Regions from separate parts of the Vibrio sp. R12-SW3-ISO1 genome, predicted to be linked through region 2. Evidence: predicted binding sites of a transcription regulator. Region 2 holds the regulator's gene; each other region holds the start of a gene.
What was found. Region 2 encodes PurR, which represses purine synthesis genes. Its sites were predicted from a motif close to TNANGNAAACGTTTNCNTNA; they were not measured.

Region 1: the regulator PurR is predicted to act here: its motif matches at 3,808-3,827, upstream of folD (bifunctional methylenetetrahydrofolate dehydrogenase/methenyltetrahydrofolate cyclohydrolase FolD).
Region 3: the regulator PurR is predicted to act here: its motif matches at 3,949-3,968, upstream of purM (phosphoribosylformylglycinamidine cyclo-ligase).

What each region holds. Positions count from the first base shown of each region.
Region 1 is NZ_JCBDGK010000018.1:160,521-167,576, reverse strand. Features, by position in the region: gene AC6R0R_RS06060 (hypothetical protein) at 1-102, opposite strand, end outside; gene AC6R0R_RS06055 (hypothetical protein) at 242-796, opposite strand; gene AC6R0R_RS06050 (hypothetical protein) at 909-1,640, opposite strand; gene AC6R0R_RS06045 (competence protein CoiA family protein) at 1,905-2,639, opposite strand; gene AC6R0R_RS06040 (hypothetical protein) at 2,676-3,377, opposite strand; tRNA gene AC6R0R_RS06035 (tRNA-Arg) at 3,617-3,693, opposite strand; gene folD (bifunctional methylenetetrahydrofolate dehydrogenase/methenyltetrahydrofolate cyclohydrolase FolD) at 3,895-4,752, shown strand; gene AC6R0R_RS06025 (GGDEF domain-containing protein) at 4,771-5,883, opposite strand; gene AC6R0R_RS06020 (lytic murein transglycosylase) at 6,017-7,003, opposite strand; gene AC6R0R_RS06015 (YcgL domain-containing protein) at 7,041-7,056, opposite strand, start outside.
Region 2 is NZ_JCBDGK010000015.1:147,854-154,909, reverse strand. Features, by position in the region: gene elyC (envelope biogenesis factor ElyC) at 1-493, shown strand, start outside; gene torR (two-component system response regulator TorR) at 608-1,315, opposite strand; gene torD (molecular chaperone TorD) at 1,554-2,261, shown strand; gene purR (HTH-type transcriptional repressor PurR) at 2,500-3,504, shown strand; cyclic di-GMP riboswitch class I at 3,680-3,788, shown strand; gene AC6R0R_RS04385 (TfoX/Sxy family DNA transformation protein) at 3,993-4,586, shown strand; gene AC6R0R_RS04380 (TVP38/TMEM64 family protein) at 4,793-5,485, shown strand; gene AC6R0R_RS04375 (putative signal transducing protein) at 5,482-5,793, shown strand; gene AC6R0R_RS04370 (alpha/beta fold hydrolase) at 5,816-6,616, opposite strand; gene glgA (glycogen synthase GlgA) at 6,858-7,056, opposite strand, start outside.
Region 3 is NZ_JCBDGK010000025.1:4,404-11,459, forward strand. Features, by position in the region: gene purL (phosphoribosylformylglycinamidine synthase) at 1-1,123, shown strand, start outside; gene AC6R0R_RS08080 (DUF3622 domain-containing protein) at 1,297-1,512, shown strand; gene AC6R0R_RS08085 (DUF4250 domain-containing protein) at 1,609-1,800, opposite strand; gene AC6R0R_RS08090 (YaeP family protein) at 1,800-2,006, opposite strand; gene purN (phosphoribosylglycinamide formyltransferase) at 2,200-2,841, opposite strand; gene purM (phosphoribosylformylglycinamidine cyclo-ligase) at 2,844-3,884, opposite strand; gene upp (uracil phosphoribosyltransferase) at 4,062-4,688, shown strand; gene rluF (23S rRNA pseudouridine(2604) synthase RluF) at 4,811-5,818, opposite strand; gene smrA (DNA endonuclease SmrA) at 5,941-6,522, opposite strand; gene AC6R0R_RS08120 (DUF3149 domain-containing protein) at 6,668-6,808, opposite strand; tRNA gene AC6R0R_RS08125 (tRNA-Pro) at 7,049-7,056, shown strand, end outside.

The sequences.
Region 1 (7,056 bases), on a different contig from region 2:
CATAATTACGAAAAATATTAGTATTGGCTTCCAGTGAGCTGCAAAAAATAGCAACCCCATGACAACTGAAAACAACAACAAGCCATTAATTAATATATCCATGTACCATATCTTCTTTTTTACTCATAACGCAAAATTAATTAGTGAGCAACGCTACCACCTAGCCTAAACTATTGTGCCGTAATCACTAAAGCCGATTCAAACCGAAAATGCCAAGCATTGCGAATCTGCTTAAATTTTGTTAGTGTGCGTTGTACTCACCTGTCCTAATTCTTCTCAAAATCTCCCGCTCGGCTGCTTCAATAGCATAATAGTGGTCGCCACCTTTAACGGTAGTGACAATCCTGTTGTGGCAATTTTCGCATATAAAATCCGTTTTACTTTCTTCATAAAAGCTACGGCAGGAACTATCGTCATACACTAACGTTGCATCGCAAGAAGGACAGAAGCACCACAAATTAGATATTTTGTTATCATGCCAAGTCCAGCGCCATTTTACGGAATATAAGAAATCTTCCTGATACTTAATATATTCCGGCTGATTTTTAGACACTTTTAATGACTGATAGATACTAGACACCTCCATTAATGTCAGGAGTATAATTGGAATCCAAAGCCATCCAGGTAAAGCATATGTGTCAATTAATGCTATCCAGCACCATAAAACAAGAGACCAACACCACTCCAAAACGACTACCCCGTAGCTTCTTAACTCAGGGATAAACGCTAAAGCGACACCTGCTAAAATAGATGCCATTGCCCCGTTTCGAATAGATTTAAATGAATTTTCGCTCATATTTCTCCTAGCGCACTAACGCATGCAATAAGGTGCCCCACACTGAACTAACAAAGCGCATCTGACTCCATACCAAAACCGCCGAGTGTAACGGGTCACCTTGATTGCTTTGTTAAGTTTTGTTTTCACCGTTCTCATTATTTTTGTTTTTGAGCCGCTTGAGCCTTACAACAGCCAACATACTTGCCATTGCAACTAATGTAGAGATTAAAACTGTCATAGTCGGAAGTAGTAAATCTAACGCCTCTTTAATTGGAGTTCGAACCGTGGCTTGGTCTAAAAAACGGTCAAAAGCAAATAGCATTGTTCCCATTGCTGCTGTTAAACCCAACACTGCACTCATTTGCTCTGTAAGTTTCTGCCTATACTCACTTTCAGCAACTTTGCGCTCGATGTTAGATTCCGCATTTCCACCGACCTCTCTCTCTTGAACAAAGTGTGACAAAGTCTCACAGTATGATTTTTTCGTTTCAGAAGAGATGAAACTAGAATCCATAATTTCTTTAATCAACTCTTCCGCCACTTGCTTAGGCTTATAAACATCATCTCGATTGACTCTGTATTTGCGGCTTGTCGAATTGATTAATGCCGTTAATACATGCTCATCAGGAATGTGACCTTCAGATATACCAGGACGCAAGGCATAAACGATTTCTCTATTTACTGACGATATTTTCTGTAGGTATTCTCTATTATCTTTTCTTGAGAATAGATAACGCGTTATCACTGTAACGATAAGACCACTTAGTACACCACCACCAATGCCCACAAACCAAGCATTATTAAAAATTTCCACATAAACTCCAAAAAAACTTGACGCTTTATATACGGCAACAAGCCGCATTTCCAACTCGCTTCCTTCCGCCTAATACTTCCACCCACTAAGACGCTGCACTAATAAATGACCGAAAATCAGAGTATTAGTAAACGGCCCATTATGACACCAGTTGGATACTACAGCAAATCCCCGTCTATCATGTATATGACGGCATTGACTGCTAATTTTGACTTTACCTATGGCCTTATACACTTGAAGATTCAATTTCACTGCATACGAGCATGAGCTCTTTTTATAAGGTTGATGCTGAATCGTATTAACAATAGGGTTTTAGGCTATGTGGCGTCTCGGCGGTACTAGATTGGATTCCTCGACGAGTGAGTTTAGCTTTTCGGTCAACTCTGAATATCTGGCGGTATAGCGAGCATGAGTCACCCAAGATCTTTGCCCAACGTTTAGTACATAGTCCATCACCAGTGATTTAAATGATTCATGTTCTTTATGGTCAAAACTATCGTAAAGGTCTTGCAAGGGCTCTAAATCAATATCCACAATTGAAACGGCACTAAAATTTTCGTTTCCCCCAATCATTGGCCTGCCATGATAACTAAAGTGGATACCGACCAAATACCCATTTATGCGACAAAGGATATCGACCTCTGAATAGTGCCCCGAAGGCTCGACTTCAAAATCATCAATCGTTAAATGATGTGCTTGAGTCACATATCCAGAGACGGTGACCTCCCTTCCGTAATCATCTCTCTTTTCTAGTTCAAGCTTCCAATCAGGCAACTGTATCTCAAACTGGTCCAGCTCCTTTAAACATTGCTTAATCACAAGCCTTGCGACTACACAGAATGAATATTGACACTCTATCGGCTCACCCGTTTCATCTTTCGACTTTTTGTCGTGGGCAAAGTGGTGGATCATTTTATCCGGATTGGGCCCTTTTTTAGCCACAAGGTTTTGTTTGCAACTTGGACAAACACAACCACATGCTCTACCCCGTTGCACCTCACTAATGTCTAGGTATTTATCATCCTTCAAGCCAAATGGTATCAGCATCCCTCTCTTCCCTTCACGTTTATGAATTGTCGGTGGCTAGCGTCGACTTTTCTTGAGTTGACGAATATCCTTGTCCAACGCATCCATTTTAGGGACTCTCATACGCGCTACCTGTTTCTGTCCGTTTTTCAGAGTAATTTCAACCTCCAAGAGATCTGATTCGTGTTCTGTGTCACCTGTCGAGATCTCCTTCGTTTTACCCCAGAAATACCTGAGGTAGTGAGTTCTAACACTAGCGACACCGTCAAAAGAAAAGCCACCTTTGAGGCAAATCGTAAGAAAGGAGAAAAATTCAGAATCTTTCGTGGTTTTCACTACTTTGCCCCATGAACGCCACAGATCTGTCAGTGCTTGATAGCGACGAAAGTCCCTGCTTTTGGGAGTCGTAACCCGCGTTACTTGTTCATTGGAATCAAAATCCACCTCTGATACGTAGACACCTTGTTGCTGGGCGTGAACCCCCTCTAATGTCTCGGCTATGGTGCTTAATAGGGAGCGTGACCAAGCTACTTTGCTTTGAAGTTGCCGCTCTATTTCGTCATAGAAATTGGGATCGGTATTTCTTATATCGTCAAAGCCTGACTGTGCTTGTTGCAACGCTTTAGATAGGCGCTTAATTGACGAAAGATCGGTGTCACTTGGAATTTGGATTAGTATGTTTTCACACTCTTTCACTTGATGAACATCAAGCCCGATACTCATCAACTCGTCTGTCTGTTTTTGGCTCAACCCTGCCACTGCAAACTCCATGCAACTTGTTACTTAATAGCTCAGTTGTAGAAGGTATCATTTTGTATAGATGAAGCAAGCGATCGGATAGACAAAAAGAGAGTGATGTTTCGAAAAAAGCGAAGAGTCGAAAATAGGTGGGGTTTAACAAAAGTTGATAAAAATAGATTTCAGCGGCACCACAGAGGCACCACAGAAAAACGAAAAGCCCGATAACTCATTGAATTATCGGGCTTTTTTCGGATATATGGCACGCCCTGTAGGATTCGAACCTACGACCACATCCTTAGAAGGGACGTGCTCTATCCAGCTGAGCTAAGGGCGCGCTACAGGGACAGGATTATACGAGTTCGAGGTCTTAACACAAGACCTTTTCGTATCATTATGATCTAAGTGACTAAAAAAGGGACATTGGCGGTTGAGGTGTTTAAAAACAACCCGAAGCAAACGTTTGCTTATGGATGTTCATTCAATTATTTGCGACAATGCGCCACAAATTATTCGCCATTGTGATTAAAGGAAAGTCATGACTGCTCAAAATATCGATGGAACACTGATTTCTCAAACCGTCCGTTCCGAAGTGGCGGCTCGTGTGAAAGCGCGCCTAGACGCTGGGTTACGTGCCCCTGGCTTGGCTGTGGTTCTCGTTGGTGAAGATCCGGCATCACAAGTGTATGTCGGCAGCAAACGCCGCGCGTGTGAAGAGGTGGGCTTTGTGTCTAAATCGTTCGACCTCCCTGCCACCGCAAGTCAAACTGAGCTGCTTGCACTGATTGACACACTGAACGCAGACGATGAGATTGACGGCATCTTGGTTCAACTTCCGCTACCAGCGGGAATCGACTCTACCGCCGTGCTTGAACACATTCATCCAGAGAAAGACGTAGATGGCTTCCACCCTTACAACGTGGGCCGCCTAGCGCAGCGCATTCCAAAACTGCGCTCTTGTACGCCGAAAGGCATCATTACCCTGCTTGATCGCTACAACATCGATCTTCGTGGCAAACACGCTGTGGTAGTAGGCGCGTCCAACATTGTCGGTCGACCAATGACATTGGAGCTCCTGCTTGCGGGCTGTACCACCACGACTTGTCACCGTTTTACTCAAGATCTAGAAGGTCATGTACGTCAAGCGGATCTGGTGGTGGTTGCGGTAGGTAAACCTAACTTTATTCCAGGTCACTGGATCAAAGAGGGAGCGGTCGTGGTCGATGTCGGTATCAACCGCTTGGAGTCAGGCAAGTTGGTCGGCGATGTGGAATACGATAAAGCCAAAGAGCGCGCCAGCTTTATTACGCCAGTCCCGGGTGGTGTTGGGCCAATGACGGTGGCGAGCTTGATTGAGAATACAATGCTAGCGTGTGAGCAATTTCATACCAAATAACTAGCGCTCTATCCTTCCTCAGAGCAGCGCTTCTTCTCGCGGCTCTGAGGCTATTTTAGCGACATTAACATTACCCGACCCGGCTTCTTTGGCGAGATACATCGCTCTGTCTGCCACTTTCAAACACTGACTTAAAGTCATCGTCTCATTGTTAAATGAGATACCCGCACTGGCGCCAATCTCGACGTGAATATTTTTCAGTGATTGCAAATGGTGACCATAAAAGAGCGCGACCACTTGCTCTGCCAACGCTACCACTTCTTGCTCCGACTCATAATCGCGCACAAAAATCGCAAACTCGTCACCGCCCAAGCGGGCAATGTCGTATTTTTGCAGTCGCTCACCCAACGCTTGCTGCGCAATGGCTTTGGTTTGCTTGGCAAAATCGTACAACACGTTGTCGCCGACATCGTGACCATAACGGTCGTTGACCGCTTTAAAGTTATCTAAGTCGAGGTAAATGATCGCGGTGTGCTTGTTTTCATCAAGGCGGGTCGCGTGAGACAGCACCGACATAAAGCTCGCTCGGTTCGCCAGTTGGGTGAGCGAGTCAATGTAAGCCAGTTCTTGAATGCCCTCTTGATCCATTTTCAAAATATAGTCGTCCATTTGACTTTGAAAATAGATCACGATGTGACACATACCTGACATCGCGACCAAGGTTAATACCAAGCGAAACCCTACATGGTATGGGTACGGAAACTGCGTCAAGCCAAAGGCGAAGATCAAGGAAGTAAGGACAATATTCAGTACCGAGAGCCCCACTCCAACACGAAAAGTATTGATAAATATGCCGATGGCAGACAGTGGGTAGACCCACATGATGCCTGTACCTTCATACCCTCCGGTAAAAATAAGATACAAACTCAAGGAGTAGATAATAAAAGAGAGCCCAGCAAGACCAAAGCGATGTTGCAGGTTAATCATTTTGATGGTGACGATGCCAACCAAGGAGTAAAAGGCCAGCGTTGTGCCCAGTTCAATATCGCTGCGATAAAAACTATAGACAGAGAAGGCCGCAAGGAAGGAGACACCTAAGAAAGCGAGCACCCGGATCATCATCATCTGGCGCTGCTGTTTCATTAAGACGACTTCGGATAATTTATCCGCTACAAAGTGGTGTACGTTCATCGCGCTCCAGTCATTGCTACAAAACCAATCACTTATTTAGATAATGCTACATTATTTATTGTTAAACAAATATAGACACCGTCAAGCTAAGCGCGACTGAACGTAGGAGGATTCGTCGTTTTTGTTTACCGCATCACATCACAATTGCATCCGCAAGGTGTGAAACAGCCAGCGCAAAGTAGTAAGACCGGTTCCATTTCATTAGTACGTTATAGTTATTGTAGACCAAATAAACACGCCCATTCGCATCATCGGGTGCGATCAACCAGGCTTGAATATCTTGGTCAAGCTTAGGTAGCGGTCGGCCATCAAAACGGGTAATCCCCATTGACGCCCACTGTTGCAAATATTTGGCTTTCTCCGGCGCTCGCCCTTGAATTGACGTATCAAACCCAGCGGGAAGCGTCACTTGACGTCCCCAGGTGTAGGTATCGTCCCAACCGGATTGACTTAAATAATTGGCCGCCGAAGCAAACACGTCCGCTTCTGTCGTCCAGATGTCTTTTTTACCATCACCGTTACCATCCGCAGCAAAGGCTAAAAACGAGCTCGGCATAAACTGGCACTGGCCCATCGCCCCTGCCCATGAGCCTTTAAAGTCATCAAAAGCAATATGGCCCTGCTCTAAGATCTGTAACGCGGCCATAGTTTCACTGCGAAAGAACGCCTCACGGCGGCCGTCGTACGCCAAGGTCGCGAGTGCATCAATGACGGGGTAATTGCCGGTAAATTTTCCGAAGTTACTCTCAACGCCCCACAGCGCAACAATAAAGCGCGGCTGCACACCATATTGCTCGCCAATGCGAGTCAACTCAGTGTGGTGCTTTTGGTAAAGAGCTTTGGCTTGATCGATTTTCCATTTTGGTACGGCACGTGGAATGTACTCATCTAAGGTCAGTTTGTTCTCTGGCTGATTCTTATCGGCCGTCACGGCGCGTGGTTTATGAGTCACATTGGCAAATGCCTCATCGATGACGGGCTGAGCAATCCCCATCGCTTTGGCTTCATCTCTGAGTGTTTGGATGTAATCATCAAATGACACCTCACTCGCAGACACTGACGTTGCCAACACAGTGCCTGAAAGTGTCAATCCTAGAACAGCTGACAGTATTGTTTTCACATTGCCCTCCTTGAGCAATTTTAGCGAGTCTTTAGAACTATGAATTATTCGAC
Region 2 (7,056 bases):
AATGCGTTTGACCGAAGGGATTCGTGTGATGCGAATTTATCCGGGCTCTAAACTGATTCTCTCAGGCTATGCCGCCGGTTCTGAAGTGAGCAATGCGCGCATGATGGCTAAAGTAGCGCTGGCGCTTGGCGTTTCTAAATCTGACATTATTCTGCTCGAAACCGCCAAAGATACTTGGGAAGAAGCGCGCCAAGCGGCGGCGTTCGTTAAGAACAAGAAGTTGGTGGTGGTCACATCGGCCAGTCACATGAACCGTGCCCTGAATGAATTCCATTCCGCAGGATTGAAACCTTACGCCGCGCCGACCAACTACCTGGCGCAGAGAAACATCGATCAAGCGTGGGAGAAGTACGCGCCGAAGGGCAAATATCTCGAACAAACTGAGCGCTACTGGCATGAAACGCTGGGCACCATTTGGCAGCACCTGCGCGACTGGGCGTCCGATTATGAAGAGCAAGCCTTAGAGGTGGAGGCTGCGCAGAGCGACGTTTAACCGGCCGCCAGCGTAGACGGATAACGTCTTCCACTTAACTCAAAAATCCAGGCTGTATGCCTGGATTTTTCGTTTCTTTTGCGTCAATTTTCGCTCGTTAATTGCCGAACAACGTTAATCTCCGGCGAACATGTAGCCTTCGCCATGCACGGTGACGAATATCTGCGGATTTTTTGGATCCACCTCCATCTTCGCTCTCATGCGTCGAATCAGAACATCGATGGTGCGATCATTGGGTGCGTCCACACGATGACTGATCATATTGAGAATACGCTCTCGACTGAGCACTTGATTGGGGTGAGAGGAGAGCGCCACCAAAAGCTCATACTCTGCTTTAGTCAGTTTGACCGGTTCATCCCCTCGGCTCAAAGCGCGGCGCTGAATATCGAACGTCCATTCAGCAAAGCGCACCACGCCCTCTTGCTGATCGCTGCCCGCGTTTTGCGCTCGCGCAGCCAGTGCGATGCGCCACAAGAGGTTCTTGACTCTGACGAGCAGTTCCCTAAGCTCAAATGGCTTGGTGACATAATCGTCCGCGCCCATTTCTAAACCAACAATCTTATCAATGCTGTCGGTACGCCCGGTCACCAAGATAATACCGATGTCCGATTGACTGCGTAGTTCACGCGTCAGCATCAAGCCATCTTCGTTGGGCAGATTAATATCCAGCATCACCAAATCGACCCGACTGCTGCTGAGTACATCGCGCATCTGCGCGCCATTATCAGCTTGGCTCACCTGATACCCTTCGGTTTGAAAGTAGCCCGCTAATTTACGGCGAGTCACTTCATCATCTTCAACAACCAAAATGTGGTAGCTCATCGGCTCTACTCACTTATTCACACACTGATTCAATGGCTTTATTCTATTCATAATTAGTCACAACTCCATCTTTGTCCTCTTTGGGAGGTGAAAAGTTGGCGATTCATTGATGCAAAGCAAGCTTTGCCGCCCTGTTCACAAATTGCCATATTTGACCATTTCTTCTCATAATCTGGTTGACCGCTGTTCATTTTTATCCGTTAGACTTAACGGCATCTGATTCAGTTGAGAGCCCATCATGCCAGAGACACCTAACGCCCAGATTTCCGACCCTTTATCTCCCGCCGAAAAAGAGCAGCGCGCCTTTGATGAGCAACGCGCTGAGCTCTACTGGTGGTTTTCGAGCGTGTTTGCCAAAGAGCTCTCAGAGCAAGAGCTGGCCCAATATCATTCGGTGGACACACGTACCTTTCTGACGGGACTTGCACAAACCCCTGAGCTTAACGTCGCCGCAGACAGGCTCATCGATGCATTGAACCGATTGCAAGACAGGCCAGATGCTGAGTTGGAACTATCAGCCGACTATTGCGACCTGTTTTTAAAATCCGACCGAGACAGCGCGCTGCCTTACGCCTCTGTCTACTTAGATGAATCCGGACTGCTCAATGGTGAGCCTGCCAAACAGATGGACGCTTTACTTCAACAACACGGGGTCGCTGTGCATTCAGGGCTTAATGAGCCTTCTGATCATCTCGCGATAGAGCTGGATTTTTTGGGCAACCTGATTGTGCGCGGCGCTCATGCAGCAGAGCAGATGGCAGGCGACACGCATCTCGCCTACCAAGAGCAAGCCGATTTTATTGAGCAGCATCTACTCCCTTGGATTGAGAGGTTTGCCGAGCGCTGCCAGCGCCTCGACACATTCGGCTTCTATGCGGCGCTGTCGTCGCTATTGTGCGCGTTCATTCAATTGGATAAAGCCTACCTGCAAGGCGATAGCGATTAAGCCCATACAAAAGGTGTGGCGAGATCCCAAAGGCGGGTTTTTTATTTGCCCAAATCGACGTTGCGGACTACAATCCGGTCCGCAAACGATAAAACTAATAAATACAAACCGCTTTTTGAGGGCGGTTTTTGTGTTTCTGATACTTTCTGTCTACATACTCTAAACTTTGTATAGACTTTACTTTTATAGACTTAACTTTTCATAGAGTAGTAGGCAGTCATCGACAGGACAAAACCATATGGCCACGATTAAAGACGTCGCTCGCTTAGCGGGTGTCTCGACCACCACTGTATCCCATGTGATCAACAAAACACGCTTTGTCGCTGAAGCCACGCAAGAAAAAGTGATGGAAGCGGTTCAAGAGTTGAACTATGCCCCAAGTGCCGTTGCACGCAGCCTGAAATGTAACTCGACACGCACAATAGGCATGCTGGTTACTCAATCGACCAACCTTTTCTTCTCGGAAGTGATCGACGGGGTTGAGAACTACTGCTACCGTCAAGGCTACACCTTGATCTTGTGTAACACTGGCGGCATCTACGAGAAACAACGTGACTACATTCGCATGCTGGCGGAAAAGCGCGTCGATGGCATCTTAGTGATGTGTTCAGATTTGACCGAAGAGTTGAGCGAAATGCTTGACCGTCATAAAGACATCCCTAAGGTGGTGATGGATTGGGGCCCGGAAAGCTCACAAGCCGATAAAATCATCGACAACTCGGAAGAAGGCGGCTACCTCGCAACAAAATACCTGATTGATCACGGCCACAAGCGCATTGCTTGCTTGAGTGGGCATTTTGAAAAAGCGGCCTGCCAAGAGCGCATCCAAGGCTTTAAGCGCGCAATGAACGAGTCGGGTTTGAGCGTCAACGAAGATTGGATCTTAGAAGGTAACTTTGAGTGCGATACCGCCGTGCTTGCCGCGGACAAAATCGTCGCCATGGACGAAAAGCCAACCGCAGTATTCTGTTTCAACGATACGATGGCGCTCGGTTTGATGAGCCGTTTACAGCAAAAAGGCATTCGTATTCCAGAAGACATGTCGGTCATTGGTTATGACAACATTGAGCTAGCCGAGTACTTTTCACCACCGCTAACGACGGTTCACCAGCCGAAGCGCCGTGTGGGTAAAAACGCATTTGAGATTTTGCTCGAACGTATTAAAGACAAAGAGCATGAAAAACGTATTTTTGAAATGCACCCAGAAATCGTCGAGCGCGATACCGTGGCGACGGTGAAATAGACCAACGAACAAGTTCAGCACATCACATCGACTAGCCCAGCGAGAATACTTCTCATCCGCTGGGCTTTATTCTCTCGTTAACACCCCTCTATTTTATGAACTAAGATCACATTTAACCCATCGAAACGTGATGTTTAGCCCATAAATTATTTATGCTTATTATGTTCGACTAATGCCACGAACAGGGCAAACCATTTCGAAAGGATGGGACGCAAAGCTTCCGGCCTGTTGCAGCCACTCGATGATATCAACGTTGATGACTGCTTGGTAGCGGGGTTGCCGATGGCAAATGTGCACTTCATAATTCTTTATCAAAAGCAAAGAATACAATGAGTTAAACGTTGTGTGCGCATTATGCGCTCACACCGCGAGTAGGATTATTCTTTTATGAGCCAGAATGACACCCTACTGACACAAAACCTGCATATTTTTGCTAATCTCTCGGACCTGAATTTGGTGGCGTATTGTAATACACCGAGAAAAACAGCATGGATAAACCAATTTTAAAAGACTCAATGCGATTGTTTGAACCATTGGGCAAGATCAAGTCTCGCTCAATGTTTGGTGGATTCGGAATCTTCGCTGATGACATCATGTTTGCCCTCGTGGTAAATGACAAACTTCACATACGCGCCGACGACTCGTTGGCCCAACTGTTTAATGCTCAGGGACTCGAGCCATACGTGTATAAAAAACGTGGTTTCCCTGTGGTCACCAAATACTACGCCCTTGGCCATGACTGGGATCAGGATGTCGCTCAGACTATTGCGATGGCAAACACTGCACTAGAGGCGGCCAACAAAGACAAGCAGCGTCAAACCAACGCCAAACCAACGCGCCTGAAAGATCTGCCGAACTTGCGTCTAGCGACCGAGCGAATGCTCAAGAAAGCGGGTATCGACAGTGTCTCCCGTTTGGAGCAGACGGGCGCAGTGGAAGCGTATAAAGCGATTCGTTCCACACACTCTGCCGACGTCAGCATCGACCTGCTGTGGGCACTTGAGGGGGCAATTAAAGGCACGCACTGGTCTGTGGTCCCTCAAGCAAGACGCGACGAGCTCCTGAATCAGCTGCAAAGCTAGTCAGCGATAGCGTTCAGTAATTCCAATCCCCGTCTCAAGCCAGCCCAACACCGCTGGCTTGAGACGTTTTTAGCCGATGCTTTTCTAGCGTTTCCATTCCTTCGTCATAGAATTCAACGTATTCTTCCCTTTAGGGCGAAATTTTTTACTGGCTTTTTGGTTCATATCTAACAATGATCAATGATGATGTTTTCAAAGGGATCCATATGAACAAGAAACTGCTTTTAGGTATTGGTTTGCTCGCTCTGATTGTGTTTTTAGGCGCAAACTTTGGTCAATACCTGACACTTGATAACGCCAAAGCGCAGCAGCAAGCGCTGGCTGAAATCATTGACGCCCACTTTGCCCTCGCCGCGCTCAGTTACTTCTTCGCCTATGTCGCTATCACCGCCTTCTCGATCCCTGGAGCGGCCGTCGTCACCTTGCTTGGCGCTGCGCTGTTTGGCTTTTGGACCAGTTTATTGCTCGTCTCTTTTGCCAGTACGATAGGTGCTACCTTGGCGTTTTTAAGCAGCCGCTTTCTACTCAAAGAGTGGGTACAAAGCAAGTTTGGCGATAAACTCGCGACGATTAACCAAGGGGTCGAGAAAGATGGTGCGTTTTATCTCTTCTCACTGCGCCTTATCCCGGTATTCCCTTTCTTTTTGATCAACCTCTTGATGGGTCTTACGCCCATCACCATCGCGCGCTTCTATCTGGTCAGTCAACTGGGTATGTTGCCGGGCACGGCCGTCTACCTCAACGCCGGGACCCAGCTAGCGCAAATCGACAGTTTGTCAGGCATCGTCTCCCCAACAGTACTCGCCTCTTTTGCGTTGCTCGGGGTATTCCCAATCATTGCTAAATGGGTGATGGCCAAACTCAAAGCGTCACCGCAATCCAATGGACAAGCGTCTTGAAAATCTTTATTGCCACAACCCCACCACAAGCACACATCGTGTGTGAAATGTTACGCAGCGAAGGAATAGCCTGTGAGGTGAGAGGTGAAGGTTTGTTCGGCTTGCAAGGAGAGATTCCGTTTGGCGAAGAGGCCAGCCCGTACGTTTGGTTAACTCGCCCAGAGCAAAAGCAGACGGCACTCGCGCTGATTGATGACTTCCAACAAGACACTCCCGACAACATGGTTTGGGTTTGCCCGACTTGCCAAGAAGAAAATGACGGCCATTTTCAGTTATGTTGGCAGTGCGAGCACACCAAACCAGTATGAGTGTGTGGGGAGCTAGCCGAAATTAAGCAGTGAGGTGTTGCTGAATGAAGGCGATGGAGTGATCATTAAACTCATCTGGGCGCTCAACATTACACACATGGCCACAGTCAGGAATTTCATGCAGCTCACTGAGCGTATGTGCTGAGACCATCTCTTTCACAGGGGTGATGAACATGTAGTCTTTTTCACCCATCAGATAGAGCGTAGGGATAGGTAACTCGCGGTCTTTGAAGTAGCGCATCAGAGGGTTCACCTCTGCGGTCAAAATAAACCAACGCTTGAACTCCTTTTGGCACAACTTCTTCGCTTCGCGGATAAACATATGTCGCGACTCTTTTTGTGCTCGCTGAGGCATCACAATGTAGGCGAACAGGCGATAGAGCCACATGTAGGGCACAATGTGTTTACACAGATTACCCAACTTTACCAGTACTTGAGAGCGTGTGTTGAGTCGTGTGACGGCGCCACCTAACACCATGGTTTTTACGCGCCCAGTCGCTAGCTCCGCTAAGTTACGGACGATGATGGTCCCAAGCGACATGCCGACAAAATGTGCCGACTGAATCTTTAGGTGATCAAGCACTTTTAAGATGTCTAATGTGACCTCTTTAAAGGTGTAGCGATTGGCAATAATCTCCTTAATCAGCTGGTTCGATTTTCCATGGCCGCGCAAATCAATCAGAAGCAAATTAAAATGCTGCTTGTAGGCTTTGATCTGTTTAAACCAAATCGATGAGCTGCCGCCTGCGCCATGCACAAAGACCACCCACTCATCGCTAGTGGGGTGTTTAAAAGTCTTATGGAATAGCAAGCTTTGAGTCATAGTCGAAAAATAACCGTTATCGTCACACAATTCAGGGCGCAGGGTAACACAAAAGCGCCCGAGTTTTTGTTTAGCATAAACGAAAACCGCCACTTTAGTGCAATCGGAAATGTTAGAAAAAATGAAAGCGCCGTGAGACTGTGCAAGCACAAAACCCATCAGGCGCTTTCTTTATGCAGACGTATTGTCGTCTTTACGCGAACAGACTAAAAAATAGCGTCTGCAATTCAATGACATAGTGTTAGGCGCTCAAAGCACTGTGGTAGAGTTCGATGTACTCACCCGCCGCTTTTTCCCAACAGAAGTTTTCTGTCATCGCGTGCAATTGAACCCGTTTTATCTCATTGAGATTTTGCGCGTAGAGCAGCAAAGCACGGAGCATAGTCAACAACAACGCGGTCGGCGTTGGCTCATCAAACACAAACCCAGTAGCGATTGAC
Region 3 (7,056 bases), on a different contig from region 2:
CGAAGAGCTAGGCGCGGTTGTTCAGGTGAAGAACGTTGACCTAGACACAGTGAAAGCGGTATTGGCAGCCAACGGCCTAGAGGCATGTTCTCACGTTATTGGTTCAGTGGAAGCAACAGATAACTTTGTTATCACCGCGGGTGAGACGGTTATCCTTGAGCGCGCTCGTACAGAACTTCGTACTATCTGGGCTGAGACCACACATAAGATGCAAGGTCTACGTGACAACCCTGCCTGTGCTGACCAAGAGTTTGAAGCGAAGAAAGACAACTCTGATCCAGGTCTGAACGTTAATCTAAGCTTTGATGTCAACGAAGATGTTGCTGCACCTTACATCGCAAAAGGTGCGAAGCCGAAAATGGCTATCTTGCGTGAGCAGGGCGTCAACTCTCACGTTGAAATGGCAGCGGCATTTGACCGTGCTGGCTTTGAAGCGACCGACATCCACATGAGCGACATCCTAACGGGTCAGGCAGCGTTGGATGAATACCAAGGTCTTGTGGCGTGTGGCGGCTTCTCTTACGGTGACGTACTAGGTGCTGGTGAAGGTTGGGCGAAGTCTATCCTATTCAACCCACAAGCACGTGAGCAGTTCCAAAGCTTCTTCAACCGTGACGATACCTTCTCTCTTGGTGTATGTAACGGCTGTCAGATGCTATCGAACCTGAAAGAGCTGATCCCTGGCGCTGATTTGTGGCCACGTTTTGTTCGCAACGAATCTGAGCGTTTTGAAGCACGCTTTAGCTTAGTGGAAGTACAGAAATCGGATTCTGTGTTCTTTGATGGTATGGCAGGCTCACGTATGCCTATCGCGGTTTCTCACGGCGAAGGTCGCGTTGAAGTACGTGATGCAGACCACCTAGCAGCGATTGAAGCGTCTGGTACGGTTGCTGTACGTTACGTTGATAACCACGGTAACCCAACACAGCAATACCCGAACAACCCGAACGGTTCACCAAATGCGATTACCGGTCTTACCACACAAGACGGTCGTGTGACCATTATGATGCCACACCCTGAGCGTGTATTCCGTACGGTTGCCAACTCATGGGCACCAGAAGGTTGGGGTGAGAACGGCGCTTGGATGCGTATGTTCCAAAACGCTCGTAAGAACATCGGCTAAGCCTGATTAATCGAGTCAAAAGCGTAGCGTGAATTCGCTGCGCTTTTTTATTTTTAGCGAAATGTGTTTTTAGCGAAAAAACTACTAGCCAGCGATGCTTTTTTAAGCTCTAATAGCGCACTTTTTTGCGAAGGGCCCAATCATTAGGGTCGCTTGGTCTGAGGAAACAATTTATGAATGCCAATAAAAAATATGCGTTGCATGTTACTCAACAAGAGTCACAGTGGAGTGCAACAATCACTCGCCAAGTGACATCACGTAAAACTCACGTTTCAAAAAGTGAAACAGGGTTTGAGTCTGAACAAGCTGCACAAGCTTGGGGTGAAGAGCAATTGGCGGTATTCGCCAAAGCGCAAGCCGGTCACAACGCGCGTAAAAAAGCCAAGTAATCACTGTTGTCGACCTTATTGTGCCTACCTGAGTGTAGGCACGTTTGTTTTGAGCGCTAGCCAAGACAACCTAGCGCTCGCAGAGATGCGGTCGCGTTAACGAAACTGCCCCGCCTCAGGCAAGTATTCAAACCCTGCGCTCGCAAGCTTTGCTTCAAGGGCAGCACGGTCAATATCGAAATACGCCACAAGCTTGTCCAGATCCCCTGCAAAATCATCGCGCAATTTCATGTTGACGATGCTCATCAGCATCACGCTATCCATGCTGGCAAAATTGCTCAAATTCATCATGCATCCTCAAAATCAGAAATCAGCAGATTGGCCGCTGCGAAGGCCGCTTTTTCTCGTACCGACTTAGGCAGCGCGTCATCCGCTGCAATGTCATTAAGCGCTTTGAGCGCGCAGGTGATGGCTTGTGGGACATAGGCTTGATCGCCACTACCGATCTGGGCGTAAAGCTCACGAATCATGTCACAGCACTGATAAACTTGCATGTTGGTATCCTTAACAAATGATAACTGCTCTCAAATATACACAGGGACGAGAGGAAACTCAAAGTGCCCGGTTGCGCTAGCGCAAACTCGTGTAGCCTTAGTCGACTTTTTCACCAATAGGGTGAGATAGGAGAAACGCAGCGCAAAAAAAAAGCGAGCATTAACGCTCGCCAATTGGATTGAAACGGTTTGATTACTCTTCGGCGTAACCATGCATGCCGAGCAGCTTGCCATCGAGGTAGGCTTCTTTGCCATCTTTCATCACGAGGCGCTCTTCCACCATCCACTTTACGACCAGAGGGTAGATTTTGTGCTCTTGCGTTTGCACGCGCTCGGTGAGGGTTTCGACGGTGTCTTCATCAAAGATCGGCACTTTCGCCTGTAAAATGACAGGCCCGCCGTCAAGTTGCTCAGTGACAAAATGGACACTGGTACCATGCTCTTCGTCACCGGCGTGAATGGCACGTTGGTAAGTGTTGAGCCCTGGGTATTTGGGTAACAGCGATGGGTGGATGTTGATCATTCGCCCCATAAAGTGACGAACGAACTCGCCACTTAAAATGCGCATATAACCCGCCAAGACCACAACGTCAGGCTTGTATTCATCCATCTGCTTCATCAACTCGCGATCAAAGGCGTCGCGAGTATCGAATGAGTTTGGATCAAGAAAGTGCGCGCCAGCACCGGCTTTTTTCGCACGTTCCAAAGCATAAGCGGTTGCTTTGTTTGAAAAAACAGCGGTTACTCGGCCATTATCGATGTTGGTTTCACAAGCATCAATAATCGCTTGCAAGTTAGAACCATTCCCTGAAACTAAAACAACAACGCTTTTCATCTTTAGTTGATCTCTACCTGTTCTTCGGCTGCTTGCGCTGTTGCAATCTCACCAATTACCCAAGCGTTCTCGCCTTCGGCTTTCAACAGTTCAACCGCTGCGTCCGCTTGTGCTTTAGGTAGGGCGACAACCAGACCAACACCACAGTTAAATGTGCGGTACATTTCGTGGGTTGTGACGTTGCCTTTCTCTTGTAGCCATTTGAAGATAATTGGCCATTCCCAGCTGTTACCATCGATCACCGCTTTGGTGCCTTCAGGCAGTACGCGAGGGATGTTTTCCCAGAAACCGCCACCAGTGATGTGCGAGATGGCATGAATGTCATGCTGCTCAATCATCTTGAGTGCCGATTTGATGTAAATTTTGGTGGGTTCGAGTAGGTGCTCACCAATCGTTTTGTCAGCTAACTGTTCGTTTTTGTCAGCACCAGAGACTTCAAGAATCTTACGAATGAGTGAGTAACCGTTTGAGTGTGGACCGCTTGAACCGACCGCGATCAGCGCGTCGCCAGCTGCGACTTTCGTGCCGTCAATCACGTCTTCTTTTTCGACGACGCCAACACAAAAGCCTGCTACGTCATAGTCTTCGCCTTCATACATCCCTGGCATTTCTGCGGTTTCACCACCGATCAGTGCACAACCTGCTTGCACACAGCCGTCTGCAATACCTGACACAACATCCGCTGCCGTATCGACATCCAACTTACCTGTTGCGTAGTAATCCAAGAAGAACAGCGGCTCTGCACCTTGAACAATCAGGTCGTTGACACACATTGCCACAAGGTCAATACCGATGGTGTCATGCTTTTTCATATCCAAAGCAAGGCGCAGCTTAGTGCCCACACCGTCTGTCCCTGAGACGAGAACTGGATGCTTGTACTTGGTTGGCAGTTCGCACAGCGCGCCAAAACCACCAATACCACCCATTACTTCAGGGCGACGTGTACGTTTTACCGCACCTTTAATACGGTCAACAAGTGCGTTGCCTGCATCAATGTCAACGCCAGCATCTTTATAGCTAAGAGAAGTGTTATCAGCACTCACGGGGAAGTCCTCGGTTAGAAAATTGGATGTGAAAACGGCGCTATTCTACCAGTGGTCAAAGCTAGATAGCAAACGTTTGCGCAAGTTTTTTCTTTTGCGCTACGACAAGAAATTGTGAACGAAATCGTTTATAATCGACAAGTTTATTTGAAATTTGCCATAGATCCGGAGATGGAAATGAAAGTTGTTGAAGTTAAACACCCTCTTGTGAAACACAAAATTGGTCTTCTACGAGAAGGTGATATCAGCACTAAGCGTTTTCGCGAGCTTGCAACAGAAGTCGGCAGCTTGCTGACCTATGAAGCGACCGCAGACTTTGAAACAGAAAAAGTAACCATTGACGGTTGGAATGGTCCGGTAGAAGTGGATCAAATCAAGGGTAAGAAAGTCACCGTTGTGCCGATTCTTCGTGCTGGCCTAGGTATGATGGACGGCGTGCTTGAGCACATTCCTAGTGCTCGCATCAGTGTGGTGGGTATTTACCGTGACGAAGAGACGTTGGAGCCTGTGCCTTACTTCAACAAACTGGCGTCAAACATTGATGAGCGTATCGCGTTGGTTGTTGACCCTATGCTTGCTACCGGCGGCTCTATGATTGCGACGATTGACCTTCTTAAAGAGCAAGGTTGTCAGTCATTCAAAGTGTTGGTGTTGGTTGCTGCGCCAGAAGGCATCGAAGCTCTAGAAAAAGCGCACCCAGACGTGGAACTGTACACCGCTGCTATTGACAGCAGACTGAACGATAAAGGTTACATTGTCCCTGGTCTTGGTGATGCCGGTGACAAGATTTTCGGCACTAAGTAATCGTTGATATCTAAGTCACTTTATACGCTAGTGTGTTGATTGACTTGTAAAGACTAAAAAGGAGCATTGAATGATGCTCCTTTTTCATTGCAGCAAAGCGCTGAACGGATACTTCGCCTGCGTTACTTCTTCAAACTCAGCGTGCCACCGGTGCGTGGTTTTGCCGGTTTGGTCGTGGGGCCTGAATGTTTGGTTACGGGCTTTTGGTTCGGATTGTGGTGATGGGCGCGGCCCTTTTTCGAATTAGGCGCGTGACGAAGATCATCGGCATTGCGACCTTTAAACGTTCGCGGCTTTTGATTACGTCGCGCTTTGGATTCTTGATTCTCTTCTCGACTATCAAAGAGCTTTGCATCGGTTGCGCGGCGGATTCTTCGCCCTTTGCTGTCAACCTTTGAGGCTTCTTCAGTCCCGCTTGAGCCCTCACACATTGCGAGAATCGTCTCAACCTCTTGATCAGACAAGTAGCGCCATTGACCGTTAGGGATACCATCCAAGGTAATGTTCATGATGCGAACTCGGCGTAACTTGAATACTTCGTATCCCAGCGCTTCACACATACGGCGTATTTGACGGTTCAACCCTTGTGTCAGCACGATTCGAAATGAAAACTTGGTTTCCTTGATGACACGGCACGGTAGCGTGACGGTATCTAAAATCGGCACGCCGCTGCTCATCCTATGAATAAAGTCATCGGTGATGGGCTTGTCGACACGCACGACGTACTCTTTTTCGTGATGGTTACCCGCACGAAGAATTTTGTTGACGATATCGCCATCATTGGTCAGAAAGATCAACCCGTCCGACGGCTTATCTAAGCGACCAATTGGGAAGATGCGCTTTTTGTGGCCAATAAAGTCAACAATGTTACCCGGTACATCTCGCTCGGTTGTACAGGTGATACCAGTCGGTTTATTTAAAGCGATATAAATCGGTTTATCGGTGGCACCACTGATAGGTTTTCCATCGACTTGAACATCGTCTCCGGGAAGCACCTTGGTGCCCATTTCCGGCACTTGGCCATTAATGGTGACTCGACCTTGCTCTATCAGTCGGTCTGCTTCTCGACGTGAACAAAAGCCGGTTTCACTGATGAATTTGTTAAGGCGTTTCGCGCTATCTTGGGACATGAGCATTCTCTTTACGTTTCACAACGGCAACCCGTGATGTGGTGGTAGATGGATCCGAAATCGGGGTCGGGGAGTGTATCACTCTGTCTATCTTAGACCAACCATAACGATCGGAAACGGATTTACCCGAGCCGTTTTTGATGACGCTCTCGAGTCTCTTGTTTCTTGTCGGCACTTTTTCTCAGCATGACGTAGACCGCACCCGTGCCGCCGTGAAAACGCTGTGCGCTGTGTACACATTGGACGTCATTGATTTGTGATAGCCACTTTGCAAGGTAACTTTTCATCATGGCGGGGGGATTGGATTTCTCGCCTCGACCATGAATGATCAGCACCGTGCGAATATCCATGCGCATGCACTGTTTAAGAAAGGTGAGCACTTCGTCACGCGCTTGTTTGAGCGTCTTGCGGTGTAAATCTAACCTTGCTTGAAGTGGGTACTTACCCAGGCGCAGTTTACGAAAGACCCCATCTTGTACACCATCGCGCTTGTACTCAATGATGTCTTCGGGTTTGAGCATCGGCGCATGGTCAATGGAGAGGTACTCGGGAGCATCATCGCTGAGCCACATAGCCGCTTCGCGTTTAGCCAACTGCGCTTGGGTGACCTGATGTATTTTGACGTGTTGAGTGGTGTCTTGCTTGATGGGTTTAACGTCTCCCATCATTTGCTGAAACAGTGCAAAATCGTCGTCGTTAGACATGACGGTATCTCAGAGTATTCAATCAATATAGCTATTATACTGACGTAAGCCTGTTGTGATCAGCAAGAAATAAAAAACCGAAGTAAACAGTGTGTCTACTTCGGTGCATAGCGAATGTCTATTCGGAGAATAGAGCTAAGCGATTCTAGTGAGGAGATTTGTCATTCATCACCTTGTAGACGAAGAAAGCGCCGTAAAAGAGCATGAGACTAAAGGCACCCAAGATGACAATCATTGAAGATAGACCTACTGCATTACCAAAGAGAAGATCAAGCCAAAAGTCCATAGTTCCTCCGCCAAATACAAAGTGTGTGTTGACGGAATTTAAGGTAATGGCTGGTCATTAATTCAACACTGATCTAGATCAAGTGTTATCCGAAGGTTGCGTTTTTGTTCTGCTTGCTGTGTGTTTGCTCACATTTTGTGGCCCGTTGCTCGCGTTTTAGTCAAACGGTGTGAATTTGGAAAAAAGTGCGGGAAATGGCTTGCGTTGGCAAACAGAATCCGTATTATACGGCTCCGTTCTCGGTGAAT